DNA from 3 places in the Paenibacillus sp. UNC496MF genome. Region 3 is predicted to be linked to each of the others. Evidence: riboswitches for the same ligand, from Rfam matches in the RefSeq annotation. Region 3 holds a riboswitch; each other region holds the start of a gene.

Region 1 (7,764 bases), on a different contig from region 3:
AGCCTGCAGGCCCAAATCTCGCCGCATTTCCTGTACAACACCCTCGCGTCGATCTCCGCGCTCGCCGTCGCGGGCGACACGAGGCAGAGCCACCGGATGGCGGACGACCTGGCGCGCTTCTACCGCATCTCGCTCAGCAAGGGGAAGAAGAGCATCCCGATCGAGCAGGAGCTGCGCCTGACCGAGCATTATCTCGCGATCCAGAAGGTGCGGTTCGAGGGACTGTTCGACGTCCGGTTCGTCCTCGACGAGTCGCTGCTGCACTACACGACGCCGAAGCTGATCCTGCAGCCGTTCCTCGAGAACTGCATCAACCACGCCATGTGGGACGAGGAGAAGGGCATCGGCATCGTCATCAGGCTGACGGCGGACGGGGGCGATCTGGTGCTGGCGGTCATCGACGACGGCATGGGCATCCCGCGGGACGTGATGGAGCGCATGCGCGACAAGCCGGACCAGTCCGCGGGCTACGGCATCTACAACGTGCACAAGCGGATCCAGCTCGCCTTCGGGGAGCGCTACGGCGTGCGCGTCTACAGCCGGCTCGGCATCGGGACGTCGGTCCACATCCGCATGCCGATGACGCGGTGAAGCGGGGATGTAAGTCGTTTTCCGGCACGTTTGAATGCAAAGTGGTATGGAAACGCGGCGAAGCGCGTGTCTACAATAAATCTAGGCGTCAGCGGTTCGGTCCGCAACGGAACCGGCCGGTCCGGGCGGGAATATGAAATCGCTGCCATCGCAACATTCGCCAATTCGGCATAGGGGGACAAGAGAGGCATGTGGAAAAAAGGACAGTTTCGGTTCACGGTCGCCATGGTGCTGATGGCATCGATGCTCGCCGGCTGCGGCGGCAACGACAAGCCGGCCGCGAACGAAGGCGCGGACGGCGGGAACGCGCCGGCGGCCGGCAACGCGGCCGGCACGAACGGGGGGGACGGCGGGAACGCGCCGGCGGGCAATAAGCCGGTGACGTTCACCTTCTTCGACGCGAACGTCGGCGACTCGTTCGACAACCCGGTCGCGAAGGAGATCACGGCGAAGACGAACGTCATGCTCGAGATCCAGCAGCCGACGGGCAATCCGTCCGAGAAGCTGAACCTGATGCTCGCGAGCAACGATTTGCCGGACATCATGGACATCGGCCGCGGCGACATCCTCGAGAAATACATCGCGGCGGGCGCGCTCGTCCCGCTGAACGACCTGATCGACCAGTACGGCCCGCACATCAAGGAGATGTACGGCGACATGCTGAAGAAGACGCGCAGCGCGGACGGCAAGAACTACTACCTCGCCAACTGGTACGGCCTCGAGCAATATCCGGTGTTCGGCTTCCTGATGCGGATGGACGTCATGAAGGAGCTCGGCGTCGGCGACAAGACGAACAACGGCGAGCCGTTCTCGTCCGACGAATTCGTCGATCTGCTGAAGAAGTACAAGGAGAAGTACCCGACGACGAATGGCAAGCCGACGGTGCCGATCACGTTCAACGGCGAGAACATGGGCGCGATCACGGGCTCGTTCAAGGGCATGTTCGGCATCATGCCGTACTACCAGGACGGCGGCGAGCTGAAGACGGACGTGAAGGATCCGCGCTACCTCGACATGATCAAATTCATGAATTCGCTGTACACGCAAGGCTTGATCGATCCGGAATGGGCGACCAACAAGACGCAGCAGTACGAGCAGAAGCTGGCGAGCGGCAGCTATTTCGCCACGGCCGACGCCTTCTGGAACCTCGGCAAGCCGAACACGATTCTGAAGGACGGCGCCAAGGACCAGGCGAAGAAGGACGAAGCGCAGTTTTATCCGTACAAGGTGCTGGCGCCGGGCGTCGAGCCGTCGAAGGCGACGTACGGGCCGAAGAGCTCCCTCGGCTGGGACGGCATCGGCATCTCGAAGAGCAACAAGGATCCGGTGCGGGCCATCCAATTCCTCGACTTCCTCGCGAGCGAGGAAGGGCAGTACCTGATGATGTGGGGCATCGAAGGCAAGGACTGGGACATGAAGGACGGCAAGCACGTGCCGAGGCCGGAGACGCTGGAAGGGTTCGCGAAGGACTGGGACGGCTATTCCAAGCAGACCGGCATCCGCAAATGGACGTGGACGATCAAGAACGGCCCGGGCTCCGACGGCACGCCGTACGACTTGATCGGCCGCTATCAGACCGATCCGGTATCCGCGCTCGCGATCAAGAACCTGGCGGACACGTCGTTCGACACGGCGCCGTTCGACAATCTCGGCCCGAGCGGCGGCACGCCGGAGGCGATCATCCAGCAGAAGGTCAACGAGACGACGTCGAAGTACTTCCCGCGCATGGTCATGGCCGCGTCGGAGACGGAAGCCGTCGCCACGTACGACAAGATGATGAAGGAGCTCGAGACCGCGGGCGTCTCGAAGCTCGAGAAGATCTATACCGACAACTACAACAAACGGATGGAGCTGTGGAAATAAGCGGTCGCGCGTTGCCGCGATTCGCGGAAGACGGCCCGATTCGGGGAAAGGAGCGCCTGTCGGCGCTCCTTTTTACATGGCGTTACGGAACCGAGCCGGTAAAAGAGAGCCGGAAGCGAGCCGGATGAGGGGGTGAACCGGGGCCGGAAGAGAGCCCGGCAGGCGAAAGCCCGGCGTTACCTCTCCTTCCGGAATTGCAGCGGCGTCATCCCGAGCTCGCGCCGGAACAGCGCGGCGCTTCGGTCGGTACGCCGGCTCGTGCCGGGCCGCCGAACGGGATAACCCGTCCGAACCATGGGGTCCGCCTATGATGGCGGGCTTTTTTTTGCGTTCGGCGCCGCGATTATGCGGCGCGCCCATATTATTGGCCGTTCTTTTGCCGATATAAGGAGGGGATGACCATTCTGCCGAGCGCGGACATACAAGGGAGCTGGACAACGAGCATGACCCATGACAAAGAAGCTTATTTGCAAGCGATCGCCGGCATGATGGACACGATGCTGAGCGTGTTTCCGGAAGAAGCGACGCTGATTCTGATCGACGAGACGGGGGTGCGGGCTTACCGGTCCTCGGGCATCGACGTGGAGGTCCCGATCGGCACGCCCCGTTCGGCGCTGGCGGGGACGATATCGGAGAAAGCCTTCGAGCAAGGCCGCACGTTCCGCGAGGAGCGCGGGCCGGAGCGGTTCGGCGTGTCCTACGTCGGCACCGCGGTGCCGCTGCGGCTCGCGGGCGAGGTCGTCGGCGTGCTGACGTCCGCCGTGCTGAACCACAGGCTGGACGCGATCCGCGGTTCTTCGGAAAGCCTGGCGGCGTCCGTGCAGGAGATGGCGGCAACGTCGAACGGCATCGCGGCGGCGTTCGGGGCCATCAGCGGCGAGATGGGCGCGCTGGCGGACAAGTCGGAGGCGCTGAACCGCGACATCGACGGCATCCAGTCCATCATCGGCGTCGTGCAGGAGCTGGCGGACACGTCCAACCTGCTCGGGCTGAACGCGTCGATCGAAGCGGCGCACGCCGGCGAATACGGCAGAGGCTTCTCGGTCGTGGCCGGCGAGATCCGGCGGATGGCGGCCCAGAGCCGCGACGCCTCCCGGGACATCCGCGAGCAGCTCGGCGCGATGCAGGCGCGGCTGAAGGCGATCAGCGCGGACATCGACCGGATCAAGCGCGACATGGGTCATCACGCGGAGAGCGTGATGGAGCTCGACGAGGCGTTCGAGCACGTCGCCTCCACGGCGGGCGAGATGCTGGAGAAGTTCACGCGGCAGTAAGCGCGGCCGGAGGCGCAGTTCGTCTCTCGGCGCAGCTCCGAGCGCATGTATTCGCCCCGATCTCGTCGAGCTCGCGCCGTACGGATAGCGAACGCGCGAAGGCGTACGCGCCAATGCCGCGCCGCCGCGCGCGATCCGCATGATCGTTTGCGAGGCCGAACGCGGACCGACGCGCATAAAAGGCTGTTCCCGCCCGGGCGGGAACAGCCTTTTTCCGTTGGCGCATCCTGCGCGCCCGATTCGCGTTAATACAGGCGCTGCGTCGCTTCCAGCTCGAACGCGCGCAGCTCGTCGTCGCGCCCTTCGCGGATCTTGACGGCCCATTCGGGGTCGTTCAAGAGCGCGCGCCCCACGGCGACGAGATCGAATTCGCCGCGCGCGAGCCGCTCGAGCAGCCCTTCGATGCCGGCCGTGCCGGCGCCCTTGCGCTCCTTGAAGAAGCGGGTGAACTCCAGGTCGAGCCCGACGGAGCCGACGGTGACGGTCGGCTTGCCCGTCAGCTTCTTCGTCCAGCCGGCGAGGTTGAGGTCCGCGCCGTCGTCGAACGCGGGCTCCCAGAACCGGCGGGTCGAGCAGTGGAACAGGTCCGCGCCGGCGTCGACGAGCGGCTCCAGGAAGCGGGCCAGCTCATCCGGCGTCGCCGCGAGCTTCGCGTCGTACGCGCCGTCCTTCCACTGCGAGTACCGCAGCATGATCGGGAAGTCCGGGCCGACGGCGCGCCGGCACGCGGCGATGACCTCGGCGGCGAAGCGGGTCCGCTTCAGCATGTCGCCGCCGTACGCGTCCGTGCGGACGTTCGTGACGGCCCAGAAGAATTGGTCGATCAGGTAGCCGTGGGCGCCGTGCAGCTCGATGCCGTCGAAGCCGAGCCGCTTCGCGTCGCCGGCCGCCTGCGCGTACGCCGCGATCAGATCGGCGATTTCGCGCTCGGTCAGCGGCTCGCCGGCCCGTTCGCCGGCGAGGTTCAGCCCGGACGGGCCGACGGACGGCGCGTCCGGATGCGTGCCCGTGCCCGCCTTGCGCGCCATGCCGACATGCCAGAGCTGCGGCGCGATTTTGCCGCCGGCTTCGTGGACCGCCCGGACGACGCCGGCCCAGCCGTTCAAGGCCTCCTCGCCGTAGAAGTGCGGCCACTTCGTGCTGGCGCCCGCCGCGGGATGGTTGATCAGCGTGCCTTCCGTGACGATCAGGCCGACGCCGTTCTCCGCGCGCCGCCGGTAGTAGGCGGCCACGTCGTCGCCCGGGACGCCGCCGGGCGAGAAGCCGCGGGTCATCGGGGCCATGACGATCCGGTTGTCGAGCGACAGCTTCGGGGAGCGGAAAGGTTCGAACAGCGTTTTCGCCGTATCGGTGGTCATCGTGAATTCCTCCTTATGCATCATCGGATATCAAGGATTAGGGGCGATGGAATGCGGGCCGCGGGATTCCGTATTCGCGGAACTGGAAACGAAATCCATGGTTCCACTTTACTCCATAAAGCCCTCCATTTCAATTCGCATAGTCGGCATTGCGCGTCCGCAACGCGCGGCGCGTCCGGCAGCGTTCCCGCCGCCTGTCCGGCGTTCGCTTCCATCCGCCGCCAAGCCGGAAAAAGGAAGCTTTCCGGAGCAATTGGCGGGTTCGTCCGCAAACGAACGAATTGAGCGCGTTTTCATCGCGCGAATTCGCCGCAGCCCGCGTCATGGCGCGCGCGGCGGCTTTTTACAATTTTCCCGGCCGGGACTACGATTAGAAGCATCAATACCACAACTTAACCGAACGCTGAATCCCATCAAGGGAGCGGGGGAACCATCGAAGCCGCCTGTCGCCAGGACCGGCTTCACGGGGTGAATCGCGGGCAGGCTCAGCTTGCGCGCGTAGGGCATTCTCTGGCCCGAATCCGGCAGCTAACCTCGCAAGCGGACAAGAGAGACGACCAGGCCGAACGCGCGCGAAGCGTTGCTTTTCTTTGCGCTGCCCATGAAGCCGGGAGCAGAGACATCTCTTCTTCCGGCTTCTTTTTTATACCAATTTATAGGAGTGACGAACATGCAAGCGGTGCAAACGGAAGCCACGCACAGGCGGGAACGAATGGACAAGGTAACGATCGAACGGATCGAATGCTTCCGGTTCGACCGGGAGTCGGCAAGGCTGCTGCTGCCGGATTCCACGGTCAAGGATTGCTGCGGGATCCTGATGCTCGGCTCGGCGACGGGCGAGCTCGGGATCGGCGTCTTTCGCGAGTGCGCGCTCAAGGGAGATTTCATCCGCTGGGCGTGCGCGTTCCAAGGGTTCAAGCACCATACCGTCGGCGAAGGCTTGCTGGAGGCGAGCCTGAAGCACGACGTCTGGGGCGACGTCCGGTCGCTCGCGGCGGAGAACGCGCTGCGCGAACTGGCCGCGGGCCGCGCGGCCGAGCCGGACGAGCCGCTGTTCGTCAGCCTGCACGACCACGCGTACTGCTTCGAGCATGCGCAAGCATATGTAATTTTTTAGGAAACGAAAGAGGCGGCAGTCGTCATTTTTATGCTTTTTTTACGCCCGGCCCCGCACTCTTTACCCCGAATTTATGGGGAACGGCGTTAAGATGACGGTGTGCGAAAGAAGGGAGCAGGGATGAAGACGTGAACGAAAGGGAAGCAACCGCGCAGCAGACGGCCGGGCAGCAGACGGCGCCGGCGATCGTCGTGTCGGCCATGACCAAGGCCGGCGAGCAGTTCATGAAGCAGCTGCTCGTCAAGGGGCTGCCGTTTATGGCCGTCACGAACAGCGTCGCCGAACGGCAGCAGCTCGCCAAGCTCGGCGTCGGGTCGATCCTCTTGGTGAACACGATCGATCCGGACACGTGGGAGCGGCCGGAACGCCCCGTCGGGAAGGCGTTCCTGTTCGAGAGCAGCTTGTCGCTGTGCTGCAGGTATTTGCGCATGATCCGAAAGTGGACGGACCAGCCGGTGTACGTCGTCACGGGACGCACGCACGGGCGGCTGATCTACAAGGGGCTCGGCGCCGACCATATCCTGCATGTCCAGACGGGCGGCCTCGGCTCTCTGCTGGAGTAGCATAAAAAGGTTTACTTTGGAAGAAAGTATCAGTAGGCAAGGGAAAGGTAGCGGAGGAGGGTGTACGGATGGTTAACGATTTTACGATGGTGCTCTTGGCTGCGGTCGTCTTCGGACTCTTTTGGGGGTTCCGGGCATTTTGCGGACGCGCCTGAGCCGGCGGCGCCCGGGCGCGTAAGCGGACCGGAGGAAAAGCCGGGCGCGGGACGCGGCCCACACTACGCGAAGGAGGGTCAACCATGGTCGTAATGGGGATTATCGCCATTGCCCTGATCGTATATCTCGGTTTCGTCTTGGTGAAGCCGGAGAAGTTTTAAACCTTGGATCGCCGTTTCATTAATTGAGGAGGAAATATCGCTATGGCTATGGGATTCGTTCAAGTCGCCGTCACGCTGGTCATCATCATGCTCTTGGTGAAGCCGGTCGGCACTTATCTTGTCAAGGTCTTCTCGCAGGAGAGAACCGGGTTGGACCGTGTCTTCGGTCCGGTCGAGCGGCTGCTCTACCGAATCATGGGCGTGCGGGAAAACGAGTCGATGGGCTGGCGCTCCTATGTAGGCGCCGTGCTCCTCTCCAACTTCATCATGCTGCTGTTGATTTATCTGGTCCTGCGGCTGCAGAGCTATCTGCCCCTTAATCCCGACGGCATCGGCAACATGCCCGCCGGGCAAGCGTTCAATACGGCCGTGTCGTTCATGACCAATACCAACTGGCAGTCCTACAGCGGCGAGAACGGGTTGTCCTACTTATCGCAGATGATCGCGATTACGTTCCCGATGTTCACGTCGGCGGCCACCGGCTTCGCCATCGCGGTCGCCTTCATCCGCGGCTTGATCGGCCGCCAGGACAATCTCGGCAACTTCTACGTCGACATCATCCGCTCGATCACGCGGATATTCCTGCCGCTCGCTTTCCTCGTCGCGCTGTTCCTGGTGTTCCAGGGCGTGCCGCAGACGCTGCTGGGCGCGGTGCACGCCACCACGCTCGAAGGCGGCGAC
Region 2 (7,764 bases), on a different contig from region 3:
TTGTCCGTCCAGTCGCCGGCGTTGCCGCTGTAGCCGTGAAATTGGACGACCGCCGGATGCGGCCGTTCCGCATCGCGCGGACGCGCGTACTTGGCATGGATCCGCGCGCCGCGGACGCCCGTGAAATATAAATCGAAGCATTCGGCCGACGGCGTCTGGAATTCGCTCGGCACGAGCTCGACCGCGGCGTCGACGGCGCGCATCTCCGCCAGCGCCCGTTCCCAGTAATCGTCGAAATCGGCAGGCCTCGGATTGAGTCCTGAATACGTTTGCAATTCCTTGAGCGGCATATCGATCGTTGGCATTGGAACGCTATCCCCTTTTTCGCGTGATCGGTTCCTTCTCATGTTACGTCTTCAATGCAACGCTGTAAAGTGCCGATTCCGATTTTCGTGAATGCGCGATTACGCAGGCGGGCAAAATGACTTCATGAAGGAGGGACGGCCATGCGAAGATGGTGGGAAGCGCGAAAAGCGCTGCTGCTGGCGGCATGCATGCTGCTGGCCGCGTCCGCGGGGGCCGAGCCGGCAAGCAGCAAGCGGTCCGCCGCGGCGGGAAGCGAATACCGACCTCAAGCGCAGCATCCGTCCGAAGAGACCGGCGCCTTCTCCGGCGTCCGGCGCCCGAAGAAGAAAAAGCCCGCGATTTCGTGGGTGGCGCTGCAGCAGCGCTATCCCGGCGCCTTCGTCATCGGCGGCTCCCGGCGCTTTCGCCGGGTCGCGCTGACGTTCGACGACGTGCCGGATCCCCGTTACACGCCGCAGGTGCTCGAAACGCTGGCGCGCTACAAGGTCCGCGCGACGTTCTTCGTCGTCGGCCAGCGCGCGGCCGCCCATCCCGCGATCGTGCGGCGGATGCAGCGGGAAGGCCACATCATCGGCAATCATTCCTTGAACCATCCCGTCTTCTCGCGGATCTCGCAGTACGCCATGCAGCAGCAGGTTCTGCGGACCGACTGGATTCTGCGGCCGCTCGTCGGCTACAGCCCGAGATTCGTTCGTCCGCCGTACGGCGAGATCACGCCGGCGCAGGTGGAATGGCTGAGCGGCAAAGGCTTCACCGTCGTCAACTGGGACGTCGACTCCGAAGACTGGCGAAGCATCGACAGCAGCGCCATTCTCATCAACATCAAGCGGACGCTGCAGCCCGGCTCGATCGTCCTGCAGCATGCCGGCGGCGGCACGGGGCAGGATCTGTCCGGCACGGTCGCGGCGCTGCCGCGCCTGATCAAGCTGCTGCGGAGCAAAGGCTACGCGATCGTCACGCTGCCGGAGCTGCTCGGCCGTCCGGCGGCCCGCCGGCTGCCCTGAGCGGGCCGAACGGCTTGCTTTCGCCGAGCCGCCGCGCCCGGAGACGATTGTCGCACTGCCCGTGATGAAGCTACCGCGCACGAATAAACGCAGCATAGAAAACGGCAGCCCCCCGCGGGCTGCCGTTTGTCATCGTGCGCTTATTTATTGAGAATGAAGACCTTGACGTTCTGGAAGCCGAACTCGCTGGCTTGCTTCTGCGATTGCGGAACGAAAATATCGATTCGGTTGCCGGAGATGGCGCTGCCCTGGTCGGACGCGACCGCGAGCATGCCGCCGGACGGCAAACCGCCGTGGTCGTAGCCGGTAATGTACACTTTGGTTCCCATCGGAATGACGTCGGGATCGACCGCGATCGTTCCGAGCTTCAGCGGGTTGCCGAAGTAGTCGACGGGGCCCCAGCCGTTCTCGGAGGCCGCTGCCGTATAGGCGCTTGCTTTGACCGTCATGACGTCCGAGTAGACGTACGACTTGCCGTTCACCGACACGCGGTCGCGCTGCGGCTTCCTGGCGGCCGATGGCTTGACCGTCGTTTTCTTGACGCCCGTCTTCATGGTTTTCGAAGCAGTCGCTGCCGCTTTCTTCGCCGGCGCTTTCTTAGCCGCCTTCGGCGCGGATTTCTTCGCCACGGCCGCCGGGGCTTTCTTCGCAACGGCAACCTTGGCTTCCTGCTTCAGGACGCGCGCAGGACCCGCGGTCTTGACTTTCTCGGCCGCCGGGATGACCAGCATCAAGCCGTCGTAGATGTTGCCGGCTTCCACGAACGGGTTCGCCTGCTGCAGCAGATCGACGCTGACGCCGAACTTTTGGGACAGCTTCCAGAACGTGTCGTCGTTCTGTGCTTTGTACGTGCCTTCCGCGTGCGCGGCTGCGCTTTGGGCGAAAATGACGAGGCCGAGCGCGGCGGCCACGATGCCCTTCTTCCAATGATGACGATTCATGTTGTCGGTTGCCTCCTTAGGATTTACGGTCGCATGCCCGGAAAGCAGGCATAAGAACGTCATTACGAAGAGGACAGATCCGCCGAGCGGGTGCGGAACGAAGACGCCATCTTCGCATGCGGCCTACGAGGTTAGTTGTCGGATTCGGGTCGAGGAGTTCGACCCTACGCGCGGAACGCGCGATTCACCCCAGCGCCAAAAGCGCGGTGAACCCGTCATGTGATACGCATCAGATGACGGGAACGGAGCAACGTGACTTGCTCCCAAAAGATCCCCCGTACGAGTTATCGTTTCGGCTCGCGTAATAGGATAACACAGCTGCTTCGGCCAACCTACCGGTAAATCCGTCCAGCAGGCCGGGCCGGCGCATCGTTTCACTCGTTTTTGGGCAAGGAAATCGTCACCGTCGTGCCTTTGCCGTGGGCGCTGGCGATGTCGATCTTGCCGCGGTGGCCTTCGATGATGCGGTAACAGATCATGAGGCCGAGCCCCGTTCCGCCGTCCTTCGTCGTGAAAAACGGGCCGCCGAGCAGGGGCAGCTGCTCTTCCGGAATGCCGACGCCCTGGTCCTCGATCGACACCGCGATGTCCCCGCTCCCGGCCGACTTCAGCCGGATGGCGACGGTTCCGCCCTGCGGCATCGCCTCGATCGCGTTCTTGAGCACGTTGACGAACACCTGCTTGAGCTGATTCTCCTCGCAGAGGAGCTCCGCCGCTTCGGCGTCGTAGTTGGCGGACAGCTGCACGTTGTTCATGATCGCCTGCGTCTCGAGCAGCGTCAGCACGCTCTGGATCGTCTTGATCAGGTCGTGCCGGCGGAACTGGTTCGCCTGCGGCTTGGCGAGCGCCATGAATTCCTGCACGATGGCATTGATCCGGTCCAGCTCCACGAGCATGATGTCGAAATAATCGTGGTAGCTGTTGATCCTCGTTTTGAGAAATTTGGAAAATCCGATCAGAGACGTAAGCGGGTTGCGAATCTCGTGCGCGATGCCGGCCGCCATCTGGCCGACGACCGACAGCTTCTCGGATTGGATGAGCGCCTCCTCTTCCCGCTTCCGGTCGCGGATATCGCGGAAGACGCTCTGCACGACCGTCCCTTTGCCGGGATAGTCGCGGATGCGGGTGCTCGAGACTTCGACGTCGATGATCTCGCCCGCGGCGCTCACCAGCTTCGACTCCTCGAACTCGTTGGGCTCGTCCGTGCCCAGAATCGCCTTCAGGCGGTGCCTCGCCTTCTCGCGGACGTCCGGATGGAGGTAATGGCTCACGAACGGCCTCGCCAGCAGCTCCGCTTCCGTCACGCCGAGCAGGCGCAGTCCGGCTTGGTTGGTGAAGATGACCGTATCGCCGTCATGCACGAAGATCGGCTCCGGCAAATATTTGATGAGCCGGCGGTAGCTCATGGAATCGGGATGAAGATCGTTCGCCACCGGTTCCTTGCGCCCGATCGTCCGGAGCGTAAGCGTTCGTTTTAACTTCGAAGCAAGCACGCGATTGCAGTAAACGGCTTTGCGCCTCATGGTCCGATCCATCCCCCGAAACGAGTCTCTTAGGCTTAATTCGCTTCGGATTCGCCAAACCCTGCGACATTAAAAACAATTAATGTTGCGCCATGCCCTTCGTCAGGACGACGATGCCTTCGCCGAAGATCGGCAGGATGCGGTCGAGCAGGATGGCCGTCGGCTCCGTATGGCCGGCATACGTGCTGACGAAGCCCTGGATATAGTAGAACAGCACCCGGGCCCGGTTCGTCGCGGCCTCGCCGCTCTCGCCGCCTTCCGCCTCGGCGGGAGGGACGACCCGATTCAGCGAATCGCGCATCGTCGCGAACAAGCGGTTGCGGATGACGTTGATTTCGAGCGCCGGCGCGGGATCGTCGACCCGCACGGAACCGGACATGAACAGAACCGTATGCAGGCTGCCGCTGCTCAGGCAGAAGACGACGTACCGGCCGCACACCGCCATTAGGCATTCCAGTGGCGACGCGTCCGCCTTCTCCAATTCCTCGCGGAAGCCGCGCTCGAGCTCCAGCAGCGACGGAATGGCGATATGCTGCAGCAGCTCCTCCTTGTTCTTGAAATACAAATAAATCGCCGTATGCGAGCACCCCGCCCGCTTCGCGATTTCGCGCATCGTCACGTGCTCGTAGCCCTGCTCGGCGAACAGCTCGGCCGCGGATTGGCGGATCGCCGCCTTCATGTCTTCGGTCATTTGCTTTCTTCGCGTCGTCGTCATCGTTTGCGACAAGCCCCCTTTTATTTGCTAACCATTGGTTATATCATATACGGCGCCCCTCGAAATGTAAAGAAAGGCGGCCCCGGAAGGGCCGCCTTTGGCGTAAAGCGCGGTTATAAGCGTTTAGTTCGTGAATTCCTGTACCCATTCGCCGTTGTAGTACGCCACGCCGATTTTGCCGTAGTGGCTGCCCAGGATGTTCGCCTTATGGCCGGCGCTGTTCATCCAAGCCGTCATGACTTCCTGCGGCGTGCGCTGGCCCTTGGCGATGTTCTCGCCGGCGTAAGAATAGTTCACGCCATAGGCACGCATCATATCGAATGGCGAGCCGTAAGTCGGGGAGTTATGGTCGAAATAGTTCTTGGCGTACATGTCTTTCGCTTTGTCCATGGCGACCTTCGACAGCAGCGCGTCGGATTTCAGCGCGGGCAGACCCGCGTTCGCGCGCTCCTTGTTCACGAGGGTCACGACTTGCGAAGCGAATTGGCTCTTGTCCGTCGTGCTCGCGCCCGTGCTTGGGTTCGTGCCCGTCCCTGCGTTGGAGCCAGTGCCCGCGTTCGAGCCCGCGCCCGTATTCGAGCCCGTGTTCGTTCCCGCGCCCGTACCCGTGCTCGGGTACCATCCGCCGGATGTAGGCACCTTCACGATAATGCCCGGCCAAATCACGTTCGGGTTGGCGATGGACGGATTCGCGCCGATGAGCGCGTTCAGGTCGATGCCGTATTGTTGGGCGATTTGATAAAGCGTGTCGTTGCTCGTCACTTTATACGTTACGGAAGCGTTCGGAGCCGCTGCCTCCGCTTTGTTCAGCGCTGCGCCCCCAAGCGCGATCAGTCCTGCCGCGAGAACGCTTGCGACGCCTACGCGAAACGGTTGCATGTTCATGAAATGATCCTCCTCATGTGCTAAAGTGTTGCCGGCCTTCCGACGCCACCCATGGTAACACGGGAGTAATCTCATGATAACCCCATAAAATTTTCCAGCACGACCTTAATCAAGGCGGGAATCGGCACGGGGATCAGGACTGCAAATAGTAATGCGGCAGCGCTTCGTCGTCCACGTAATCGAGGCTGTCCGCCTTCTTCAGGTTGCATTCCGCGCAGGCGCAGACGCAGTTGGCCGGCGTGGACAAGCCGCCCTTGGACTTCGGCAGCACATGGTCGATCGTGTCTCCGTAATTGCCGCAATACCGGCAGACGTAATCGTCCCGCTGCAGCACGAGAATCCGAAAATCGGCCTTCGTGTACAGCTTGTGGATGAGGCCGGGATGAATGATGCCCGCCGCGCCTTCCTCCACCATCCGGACGGCCATTTCCGTCGGGATTTCCGTCGACCAACGCTTGCCCGTCTCGCGGCGGCCGCGCAGCCGGATCATGCCGCGGCCGCGGTCGTTCAAGAGGGACGTCTTGAACGAGAAATTGCCCTTTACGGGATGGATGACCCGGTTCGGCGGCCGCCGGCCTCCGCCGGACGCCGCCTCGGCATCCCGCCCGGCCTGCCGCTTCGCCGCCTTCCCGCGGCGGCGCTTGCGCTTCCGCTTGCGCAGCGGCGCTTGCTCGGCCGCCGCGTCGCCGGTCCCCGCCGCCGGCGCTTCCGCCGCCGGGGAGCCGCCGTCCTCGGCCGCCGGCCCAGGAGCGGCCGGCGCCTCCGCGCGCGCTGCCGCCGCGGGCTCCGCCGCTTCGGCGGCCTCGCGCGCCGCGTCCGGGCGGCGCAGCTCGGCGGGCTTCTTCCTTCTGCGGCGCCGCTTCCGCTTCGGCTTCGCGGGCGTCTCGCCCTCGAAGGCGCCGCCCTCGGAGGCGGCGATCTCCGCCGCGGCGCCTTCCGCCGCCGCGGCCGGTTCGCCCGCGATCGCCGCCGTCCGCGGCCGTTGCCGCGCCGGGGCCGTCGTCTCCGCGGCCGCGGACGTCATCGCCGTCGGCCCCTCCGCTCCGGCCGGAAGCGTCACGTCGCGCTTGCGCTTGCGCAGGCACGCCCGGCAGGTGCCGCGCCTTCCCGCGCCTCCCGACCGCTTCGTATAAGCGGACAGCGGCTTTTCCGTGCCGCAGACCGCGCATGCTTTCAATTCCGTCATCTTCGTTTCCGCTCCGTTCGTCTCGTTCATATCATAAGCCCGTGCAGCTTGCGAAACTGCTCCGGCGTCATGCCTTCCGCTTTGCCGAATGCCGCGATGAAATGGCTGGAATCCCGGTATCCCGACAGCTGGGCGATTTCCTTGATGGAGAGCTTGTTATCGCCGAAGCTCATCATTTCTTTAGACTTCATGATGCGAAGTCGAATCAGGTACGCGTACGCCGTAATGCCGAACGCTTGCCGGAAGAGGGAGTTCAGGTACCGGGGGCTGATGTCGAGCTGCGTCGCCATGTCGGGCAGCCCGATCTCGGGGTCGCCGTACTGCTCGTCGAGCCAGTGCAGCAGCGGGTCCAGCTTCTCCAGATGCTGATGGACGGACGAGCGCCCGCCCTTCTGGCCGTAAATTTTCACCATCGTCAGGAACCGGTACAGCGCCGCCGAGGCGTTCAGTCCCGTCCGGTCCTCGTCCTTCTGCACCAATTCGATCATCTGCACGAGCTGCGACGTGATCGGCGCGTCCTGGTTCCAATGAAGCCATTCCGTATGCCGGATGCCGAGCGCCGCCAGCATGGAGCCGGCCAATTCGCCGCCGAACGTCACGTACAGGGTGGACCACTTCCTGCCGCCCTTGGCGGCGTAGGCGTGCGGCACCCCGGGAAAGAGCAGCGAGCCGTTGCCCGGCGGCAGCGCGTAGCGGCGGCCGTTCAGCAAGAACTCCCCTTCGCCCTCCAGCGTCTGCAGCCAATGAAAATTGGGATAGCCTTTCGTCCGGTCGACCGATTCCTGATCCGGATTGTAGCCGATGCTGTCCATATATAACGGCAAATCGAATTCGCCGAGGGTAAACATGTAACGGTTCCGATGGGCATTCGCCTGCAAGATGCGATGTTCATCCAGCTGTTCCATATTATCATATCCTGCCAATCGTATTTTATATATCCTTACGGACAAGCATACCATAAAATGGACTTATTATCACTATTCACAGCAAAGGGGAGCTTAAAACATGGACACGACGCATCTGCCCAAAATGTTATATGGCGGCGACTACAACCCGGAGCAGTGGGATCCTTCGGTCTGGCCGGAGGATATGCGCATGCTGGAGCTTGCCGGCATGAACGTCGCCACCGTCAACGTGTTCTCGTGGGCGATGATTCAGCCGGCTGAAGATACGTACGATTTCGCGACGCTCGACCGCATCATGG
Region 3 (7,764 bases):
ACGCCGCCGAGCGACATGCCCTGCATGATGCCCGCGTCCGTCACCGCCGCGATCGCGTCCTTGGCATAGCCGGCGATCTCGGCGTCGTCCCCGTACGCGACGCGGGACGGCGTGCCGGCCGGCTTGACGCCGAGCAGGTCGATCGCGCGGGCCAGCATGACGCCGAGCTGCTCGCGCGTGACGGGGTCGTTCGGCCGGAAGCTGCCAGCCCCGTAGCCCGTGACGATGCCCGCGTCGTAAGCGGCCGCGACGTCCTTCGCGAACCAGTCCGCCGGCTTCACGTCGGCGAACATCCCGTTCGCCGGCGCGTTCAGGCCGAGCGCGCGCGTCAGCATCGCCGCGAATTCGGCGCGCGTCACGGTCTTCTTCGGCGCGAACGCCGTCGCCGACGTGCCGTTCACGAGCAGCTTGCGGGCCATCGCTTCGATCTGCGACTGCGCCCAGCTGCCTTGAATATCGGCGAAGCGCACGTCGCGGCTGACCGCGGCGTACGTCGAGAAGCCCGGACGGCCGACGGTGACGACCGTCGTCCCGTCCGCCTGCGGCGCGAAGACCGATGCGGCCGCGAAGACTTCGCCGTTCTCTTCGTAGCGCACGCCGGCCGTATTGGCCGCGATGCTGCCCGGCACCGTGAACGAGCGGGCGATCCGCTGCCCGGCCGGGACCTCGAGCGGCGTGGAGCCGGTTCCGTTCAGGACGCTGGCCGTGAAGGCAATGGGCTTGCCGATCAGGACGCCGTCCGCGCCGACGGAGAAGGCGCCCGCTTCCTGCGGCGCGATGACGATCTCGAGCGACACGCCCGCCGGGACGTTCGCCAGCAGGGCGGCCGGAATGGCGATCGCGGCGTCTCCGCCGCTCACGATCAGCGTGCTGCCGGCCGGCGCCGCTGCGATCAGCGCCGCTTGCGCGCCGCTAACGGCGAAGGTCGCGCTCTTGCGGTCCGGATTCGCGACCGGCACGACGATCGCCGCCGGAGAGCTGCCCGCCTTGTCGAGCGCCGCCTTCAGGCCGGCGTCGGCGATCGCGGCGCGGATGCCGCCGTTCGCGTCGGTCGCCGCCGGCGTCACGGATACTTGCTTTTGTCCCTGGGCGATGACGGCCGCGACCGACGGGGTCGGCGTCTCCGCGGCAGGCGGCGCCGGCGGCGTCGGCGTCGTGACCGGCGGAACGTAGACGTTCTCCGCCGGAATGGCGACGGGAACCTTGACCGTCGCGAAGTTGTCGGGATTGGCGGTCTGCGCGATGCGGACCGTCAGGTCGACCTTGGCGTCGGCCGAGCCGCCGCCCGGACGCTTCAGCAGGACGTTGTCCTTGACGTAGCTTTCGTCGCTGCTGGCGGAGACGGTATACGCGTAGCCCTCCGTCTCCGGCAGCGTCAGCACCTTGGCGCCGACCGACGTGACGTTGACGGCCGTCGGCGCGAAGTCCTTCGCGACCAGCGACAGGGCGGCTTCGTCCTCGCCTTGGATCCGGTATTGGCCGACGGCCTCGTAGACGGCCTTCGCTTTGTAGTCGTTGTCCAAGAAGGCTGCAAGCACGTCCAGCTTGTAGGTGCCCGGCTTCAAATGCTTGATGACCGGATTGCCGTCCTTGTCCGCCTCGTCGTCGATGTATTCGTCGTTGATGTCATCGATGGTATAGTCGCCCGGCTCGAACGGCTGCAGCTTTCCGGCTCCGTCCACGTTCGCTTCGGCATACAGCGTGCCGACCAGTTCATCGTTCAGATCGAATACGTCGATTTCGAAGTAATTCGCGTCCTCCGCCGTCAGCTTGAAGGAGACCGACGTCGAATCCTGATAGTCGTCCCCGTTCGGCGAGACGGTCGGCGGATCGGCGACGACGTCTTGGACGCCGAAGCCGTTATCGGCACGTTCGTCGCCCACGTGCACGACGAACGGCAGGTGAAGCGCGGGCTGCCCGTCGCCGCTCTCCAGCAGCACTTCGCCTTCGTACCGGCCGTCCGGCGCGTCCGCGGCCGGGGTCGCCGTCAGCCCGAACTCGGCGGCGCCCGCCGCGCTGGCGGTGATCGTGCCGCCCGCCCCGAGACCGGTCAGCGCGAGGCCGAGTTTGGAGGCGTCGCCTTCCTTGAAGGTTCCGCCGCTATCCGACAGATCGTCGTGCAGGACGACGGAGGCCGTATACGTCACGGGCTCGCCGGAGAAGTTCTTCAGCGTCAGCGGCTCCGACTTCGTCTCGCCGGGCTGCATCAGCCCGAAGCTGGCGGAGGAGCCGTAGTTGACGACCTCGTGCTCGTTCATGTAAGCGTCCATGATCGAGATGTGGTCGATCGTCTCCAGCAGGGCCGGGGTGTCGAGCGCCTTGGAGACGTCGACGCGGCCCGCGCCCTGCGTATAGGCGTCGTACGCATGCCCCTCGCCGTCCGTCAGCTCGGCGGCCGTATTGGCGAGCGCGGCCCGGACGTCGAACGGCGTCCATTCCGGGTGCTTCTCCTTCAGCAGCAGCGCGAGGCCGGCGACGTGCGGGGTCGCCATGCTCGTGCCGCTGATGCGGTTGTACGCGTCCCGGTACGAGACGTCCGGCTTGTCTTTGCCATAGGCCGGCCACGTCGAGAAAATATTGTTGCCCGGCGCGACGACGTCCGGCTTGATGCTCCAATCGGCGTCGGAGTTCGGGCCTTTGGAGCTGAAATCGGCGATCCGGTCGCCCTCCGCGCCCACGGCCCGCTCGAAGGACGCGCCGAACGCGAAAGTAAGCGCCGTTTCCGGCTGGGCCAGCACCTGCTTGGCCAGCTTGCGTCCGTAAGCGCCTTCCATGTCGAAGGTCGGAATGAACGCCGGGGAATCGCCGAGCAAGGCGTTGATGAAGCCGTTGCGGTCCTTGATGTCGTCGCTCAGGTTCGGCGCCTTCCCGTCGTTGATGCCGTTGAACACGATGACCGCTTTCGCGCCGTGCGCCTTGGCGATGGCGATCTTGTCGACGAACGCGAGGTCGCCGCGGGAGAGGAGGACGACCTTGTCCGCGGCGTCCTTGCCGGCGTAGTCCGCGTCGTAGCCGAGTCCCGCGTAGACCGCGCCGATCGGCTCCGTGCCCAAGTAGGCGGCCAAATCCTCCTGTCCCGTCCGCCAGCCCATCGCTTGGATGCCGACCGGATGCCCGTCGTCGAACGGGCTGGCGACGGTGCCGGTGAAGTACGGCGATTCCGTCGTCGCCGCCCCGACCGAGATGGCGAGCTGGGAGCTCGCCGGCGAACCCATCGTGTAGTAAGCCGGCCCGGCGTTGCCGTTGGCGATGACCGCCACGACGCCCGCGAGCACCGCGTTGTTGATGGCCGCGGCGTCCGGCGTGTTCACGTCCTTCTCGAGGTCCGAGCCGAGCGACAGGTTGATGACGTCCATGCCGTCCTCGACGGCCCGTTCGATGCCTTCGATGACCTGCGCGGACGAACCGCTGGAACGGCCGGAGTCGATATCGAAGCCGAGCACCTTGTACATATGGAGGTCGGCGCCGTAGGCGACGCCCTTCTGCGCGTATTCCGCGTTCGCGCTGCTCGCCCTGCCGGCGATCGTGCCGGAGACGTGCGTGCCGTGGCTGGTGCCGAGATTTTTTACGGCCGGGTTCGGGATTTCCTCGTACGGGTCGTCGTCGTCGAAGTAGGCGTCGTACCCGCCTTTATAGGCGCCGGCCAAATCGGGATGCGCGTAGTCGATGCCGGTATCGATGACGCCGACCTTCAGTCCCGCGCCCGTGTAGCCTTCCGCCCACGCCTTGTCCGCCCCGATCTGCTCCAGCGGCAGGTTGTCGTAGTAGAGCGGCTTGGTCGGATCGCCGACCGGCGCGACGTCCGGCACGCTGTAATAGGTGCGGTTCTCGAACACGGACGTGACGCCGGGCAGCGCGGCCAGCGCCGGGATCTCGTTGGCCGCGATCGTAACCTCGAGGCCGTTCAGCACGGTGTTGTATTGATGGTTGACGGTCATGTCGAGGCCGGTGGTCCGCGCCGCTTGGATGAACGACGCCTGTTGGCTGTCGGCGGCTTTCCGCGCGGATTCTTCGGTCAGCGTCGCGATGCCGTTCGCGCTGGCGAAGCTGCCGACGGCGCCGGGCTCGCCCGAGAGCGTCACGATGACGCGCGTTTGGGCGGCGGAGGCGGTGTCGATGCGGGGGGAGACGTACCCGCGGATCGGCGAGGACGGGTGTTTCGGTATCGCGCCCGCGAGGGTAATGGCGGTTGTGCTTGTGCCGGAAGCGCTGGCAGGATAGGGGAGACTCATCCCCGCGGTCAACGCCGCCGCCAGGGAGATCGTGAGCAGTTTCCGGATTGCGTTACGGTTTCGCAATGAACATGCACGCCCTTTCCAAGCTTGAGGTATGAAATGCGATTCTATAAGTCTTGTAAACGCGGGAAACCTATTATTTACAATTAAATAAGGGGCTGGAAAAGTCAATAAAGATTATTCAAAATTATTTAACAATTTAAATAATTGAATCGTTGGAACTAGAACGGCAGGTCAATCGACAAGCCCTGCGCGCATACATATGGACTTACGGCAAGCGGCTTCGGGGCATCGGCGGCGGGAGGGACCGGAATGGCGAAATGGCGGGACAGCTTGGAGCGGCGGTTCATGGAATGGCGGCGGCTGGAGTATGCGGTGGAGCATACGCTCGCGGGCCGGCGCGTGCTGCGCGTCGCGGGGCCGCGGACGCCGCGGCTGACGACGCCGGTATCGGTCGCGATCAGGCGGGAGGAGCTGGGCGCGGTGGAAGAGACGTTCCAGGCGGGGCTGGCCTGCTTCTGCCTCGGGGAGCTGACGGCGGAGGGACGCGCCGCGTTTCTGCGGGTCTGGCACGAACGGCTCGAGGCCGGGGCGACCGCCGTGCTGGCCGACCGCCGGGGCGAGGGCTGCGAGACGCCCGCGGAGCTGGCGGACTTGTTCGGGCCGCATGCCAAGGCGCTGAACGTCGAGGTCGGCCCGACCTTTTGGTGGGTCCGCTACGAACGGGCGTAACCGCGCGCGTTCGGCCAAAACAAACAAAGCCGCGGCTGCTTGTCTCGGGAAGAGAAGCAGCTGCGGCTTTGCTTGCAATGCCTTTGCGGGGCGGTCGGACCGCCGCGCCGGCATTATGCGTACGTCTTGCTCGGATCAATCGTCGTTATCGCCCGGCTCGTCGGAAGGATCGTTCGCGTATTTCTCGAACGTGGACTGGTTCATTACGCGGCGCGCCGTTACGTAGCGCTTCGAGTAATAGGATTCGCTCAGTCCGTTGATCGCGACGCCTCTGCTGGTGGACGCGTGCGCGAACTTGCCGTCGCCGACGTAGATGCCCACGTGCGAGATGCCGTTGCCCGTCGTATTGAAGAATACGAGATCTCCCGGAATCAGATCGTCCTTGGCGATTTTCTTGCCCAGCGTGGCCTGCGAACGGGACGCGTGCGGGATTTCGACGCCGAGTTTCTTGAACACGTACATCGTGAATCCGGAGCAGTCGAACCCTTTCGTAGTCGTGCCGGAGTAAACATAGGGTGTTCCGATCAGATCGCCGATGACGCCGTCCATTTTCGACTGCGCGAACACGCTTCCGGTCTGGAAGATGAACAGCATCGCGATTCCGATCACTAGCGCGGAAAACTTCTTCAAAACGGGAAACTCCTTCCGGGGCCTACGAGGTTAGCTGTGGGGTTCGGTTGAAGGCTCCCTATGATCGCCTCTGGCAGACGGTCTTCGGCAGACCGGCTGTCGGGATCAATTCACCCAGAATGGTTCCCCCGTTTCCCTCTTGCAAGGGAATTCGGCAAATTTTTCATTTCTCACGGCTAAATATTCGATCATTTTGTCGCTTCTCCTTCCAGGTTCATCCTTTGTTCACACATTAAAATTATTAGAATGCAACCTTTTGTCTCTCATTTTCGTATAATAGCGCCGTTTTCGCGATCGGAGAACGCGTTTATTCGGCGTTGTCGGAAAAACGTCCGGACCGTGCGGGGCCCGTCCCTTCGCCGCCTTCGGCAGACGTCGAAAAGCCCCGTCGCGGGGCGTACGGGGCGGAACGAAAGTCCTAGGCGATGCGATTCGCGAAGATTCGGACGCGGCTGCCGCGGGGCGGCGCCGAGGGGCAGGCGGGGAGATCCGCCCGCTTCGGCCTTACGGCTGCTTGGACTGCCAGACGTCGAACTGGGAGGCCGCCGTCCACACCTTCATGACCGTGCGAATCAGCTGATAGCCTTGGTGAAGCACCAGCGCGAGCAGCCCGGCCCACAGCATCGACACGGAGGCGACCGTCACGCTGACGAGCGCGCCGATGCCCCACATCGCGAGCGACACGCCGGCGAAGGGCAGGAAGTTCGCGAGGCATTGCCAGAGGCCTCGCATGGAGCCGCTTCCGGCAACGGAACCGAACTGCATCGCGAGGAAGAGCAAGTGGAGCAGCACCGCCCAGAGCAGCCACGCGCCGGCCCACGGCCCGGCCTGCTTCGCGAATTCCGTCAGCGTGCCGCTCGTCAGCAGCAGGTCGAGCGCCTTGGGCAGGAGCCAGGCGGCCGGCGCGAGCGTCAGCGTCGTCTCGGCCAGGTAGAGCAGGGCGACCGGCTTCCAGGCTTTGCGAATGCCGCTCAGGAACTTGGTTCCTTGCTCGTCGCTCGCGCGGTACAGGGAGTGGAACAGGCCGGCGTTCAGGAACGGCGTAATGACGATCCGTCCGGCCAGCAGCCCGCAGAAGAGCAGGGCGTAAGGCCGGAACGCGTCCGTCTTCATGAGCTGGAACTGCGATTCCGTCAGGAACAGCGAGATGGCGCTGCTGCTGGCCGCGTACGAATCGGGAAACCGCTTGAGCAGCGGCACCGCGATGCCCTCGATCGTCCGGTAGAGGAAGAAGCCCCATAGCAGTTCGTAGAGGAACAGCAGGATAATGATGTAGATGTGCTTCGTCGTCAGCTTCCAGCCTTGCTTGATATGCGTCTTCATCCGTCAATCACCTCCTTCATTAATCGCGGCGGGCGTTACCAGGCGAGCGAAGCGAAGAGCGTCTCGGCCAGCTTCGAGAGTCCGACGCTCCAGCGCGTGCGCGTTTTCTCGTCGAGGTCGGCCTTCATGAAATTATTGATGTGCTTGTTGTCGAGCACGTTGTCGTTCTGCGGATCGACCGCGGCCCAGAGCAGCTTGGCGCCATGGACGATCTTGTACTGGACGCTGGCTTCCTGGCCGTCCCATACCTTGGGCATGACCGTGCCGTCGGCGAAATGGAGCACGACCGTCACCGGGCCGTTCGAGCCGCCGGTCTTCTTGATGAGCACGACGTTCTCGTACGCCGTCTTCCCGTCCTGCTTGACCGGCGTGACGCGGATGCCGGCGACCGCATAATCGGACATCGCGTCCCCGTACACGAAATGGCTGAAGTAGTCGTTCCACTTGGTCTTCGTCACCGATTCCACGACCCGCTGGAAGTCGGCGGTGGACGGGTGCTTGAACTTGTACTTCTGGAAGTACGTCCGCATGATCTTGCGCATCGTCGCGTCGCCGACCTGCTTCTCGATGCCGACGAGCACGAGCTTGGCGCGGATGTAGACGTTCTCGGCGTAGTGGTTGTTGTCGTGGTACGACCAGGACAGCTGCTTCAGCGGCGCGGGATCGGTCATGTAGCTGGCTTCCACGGGCAGGTTCGGCGCCACGCCGTATTCGCTTTCCATGACCTTGTCCTCCGCGTAGGAGGTGAAGCCTTCGTCGAGCCACGCTTCCTCGAACTCGTTGGAGGCGACCATGCCGTACCAGTATTGGTGGCCGATCTCGTGCACGACGGTCCGCTCGAGGT

What was found. A riboswitch is a leader RNA that binds a small molecule or an ion and turns the genes downstream of it on or off. The one in region 3 is predicted to bind cyclic di-AMP.
Region 1: it holds a riboswitch for cyclic di-AMP, as region 3 does, so the genes downstream of both, BMZ79_RS31300 (hypothetical protein) here and BMZ79_RS28330 (C40 family peptidase) in region 3, are expected to answer to the same signal.
Region 2: it holds a riboswitch for cyclic di-AMP, as region 3 does, so the genes downstream of both, BMZ79_RS12765 (3D domain-containing protein) here and BMZ79_RS28330 (C40 family peptidase) in region 3, are expected to answer to the same signal.

What each region holds. Positions count from the first base shown of each region.
Region 1 is NZ_FORE01000021.1:132,332-140,095, forward strand. It holds gene BMZ79_RS31275 (sensor histidine kinase) at 1-591, shown strand, start outside; gene BMZ79_RS31280 (ABC transporter substrate-binding protein) at 781-2,454, shown strand; gene BMZ79_RS31285 (methyl-accepting chemotaxis protein) at 2,898-3,728, shown strand; gene BMZ79_RS31290 (NADH:flavin oxidoreductase) at 3,974-5,086, opposite strand; cyclic di-AMP (ydaO/yuaA leader) riboswitch at 5,478-5,644, shown strand; gene BMZ79_RS31300 (hypothetical protein) at 5,757-6,203, shown strand; gene BMZ79_RS31305 (hypothetical protein) at 6,332-6,766, shown strand; gene BMZ79_RS35760 (potassium-transporting ATPase subunit F) at 7,015-7,083, shown strand; gene kdpA (potassium-transporting ATPase subunit KdpA) at 7,132-7,764, shown strand, end outside.
Region 2 is NZ_FORE01000007.1:217,554-225,317, reverse strand. It holds gene BMZ79_RS12775 (acetylxylan esterase) at 1-305, opposite strand, end outside; gene BMZ79_RS12770 (polysaccharide deacetylase family protein) at 447-1,310, shown strand; gene BMZ79_RS12765 (3D domain-containing protein) at 1,451-2,251, opposite strand; cyclic di-AMP (ydaO/yuaA leader) riboswitch at 2,358-2,559, opposite strand; gene BMZ79_RS12760 (ATP-binding protein) at 2,626-3,774, opposite strand; gene BMZ79_RS12755 (TetR/AcrR family transcriptional regulator) at 3,854-4,489, opposite strand; gene BMZ79_RS12750 (CAP domain-containing protein) at 4,613-5,374, opposite strand; gene BMZ79_RS12745 (HNH endonuclease) at 5,508-6,590, opposite strand; gene BMZ79_RS12740 (AraC family transcriptional regulator) at 6,587-7,465, opposite strand; gene BMZ79_RS12735 (beta-galactosidase) at 7,566-7,764, shown strand, end outside.
Region 3 is NZ_FORE01000018.1:37,147-44,910, reverse strand. It holds gene BMZ79_RS28340 (S8 family serine peptidase) at 1-4,298, opposite strand, end outside; gene BMZ79_RS28335 (hypothetical protein) at 4,548-4,967, shown strand; gene BMZ79_RS28330 (C40 family peptidase) at 5,103-5,597, opposite strand; cyclic di-AMP (ydaO/yuaA leader) riboswitch at 5,602-5,764, opposite strand; gene BMZ79_RS28325 (hypothetical protein) at 6,102-6,920, opposite strand; gene BMZ79_RS28320 (M1 family metallopeptidase) at 6,956-7,764, opposite strand, start outside.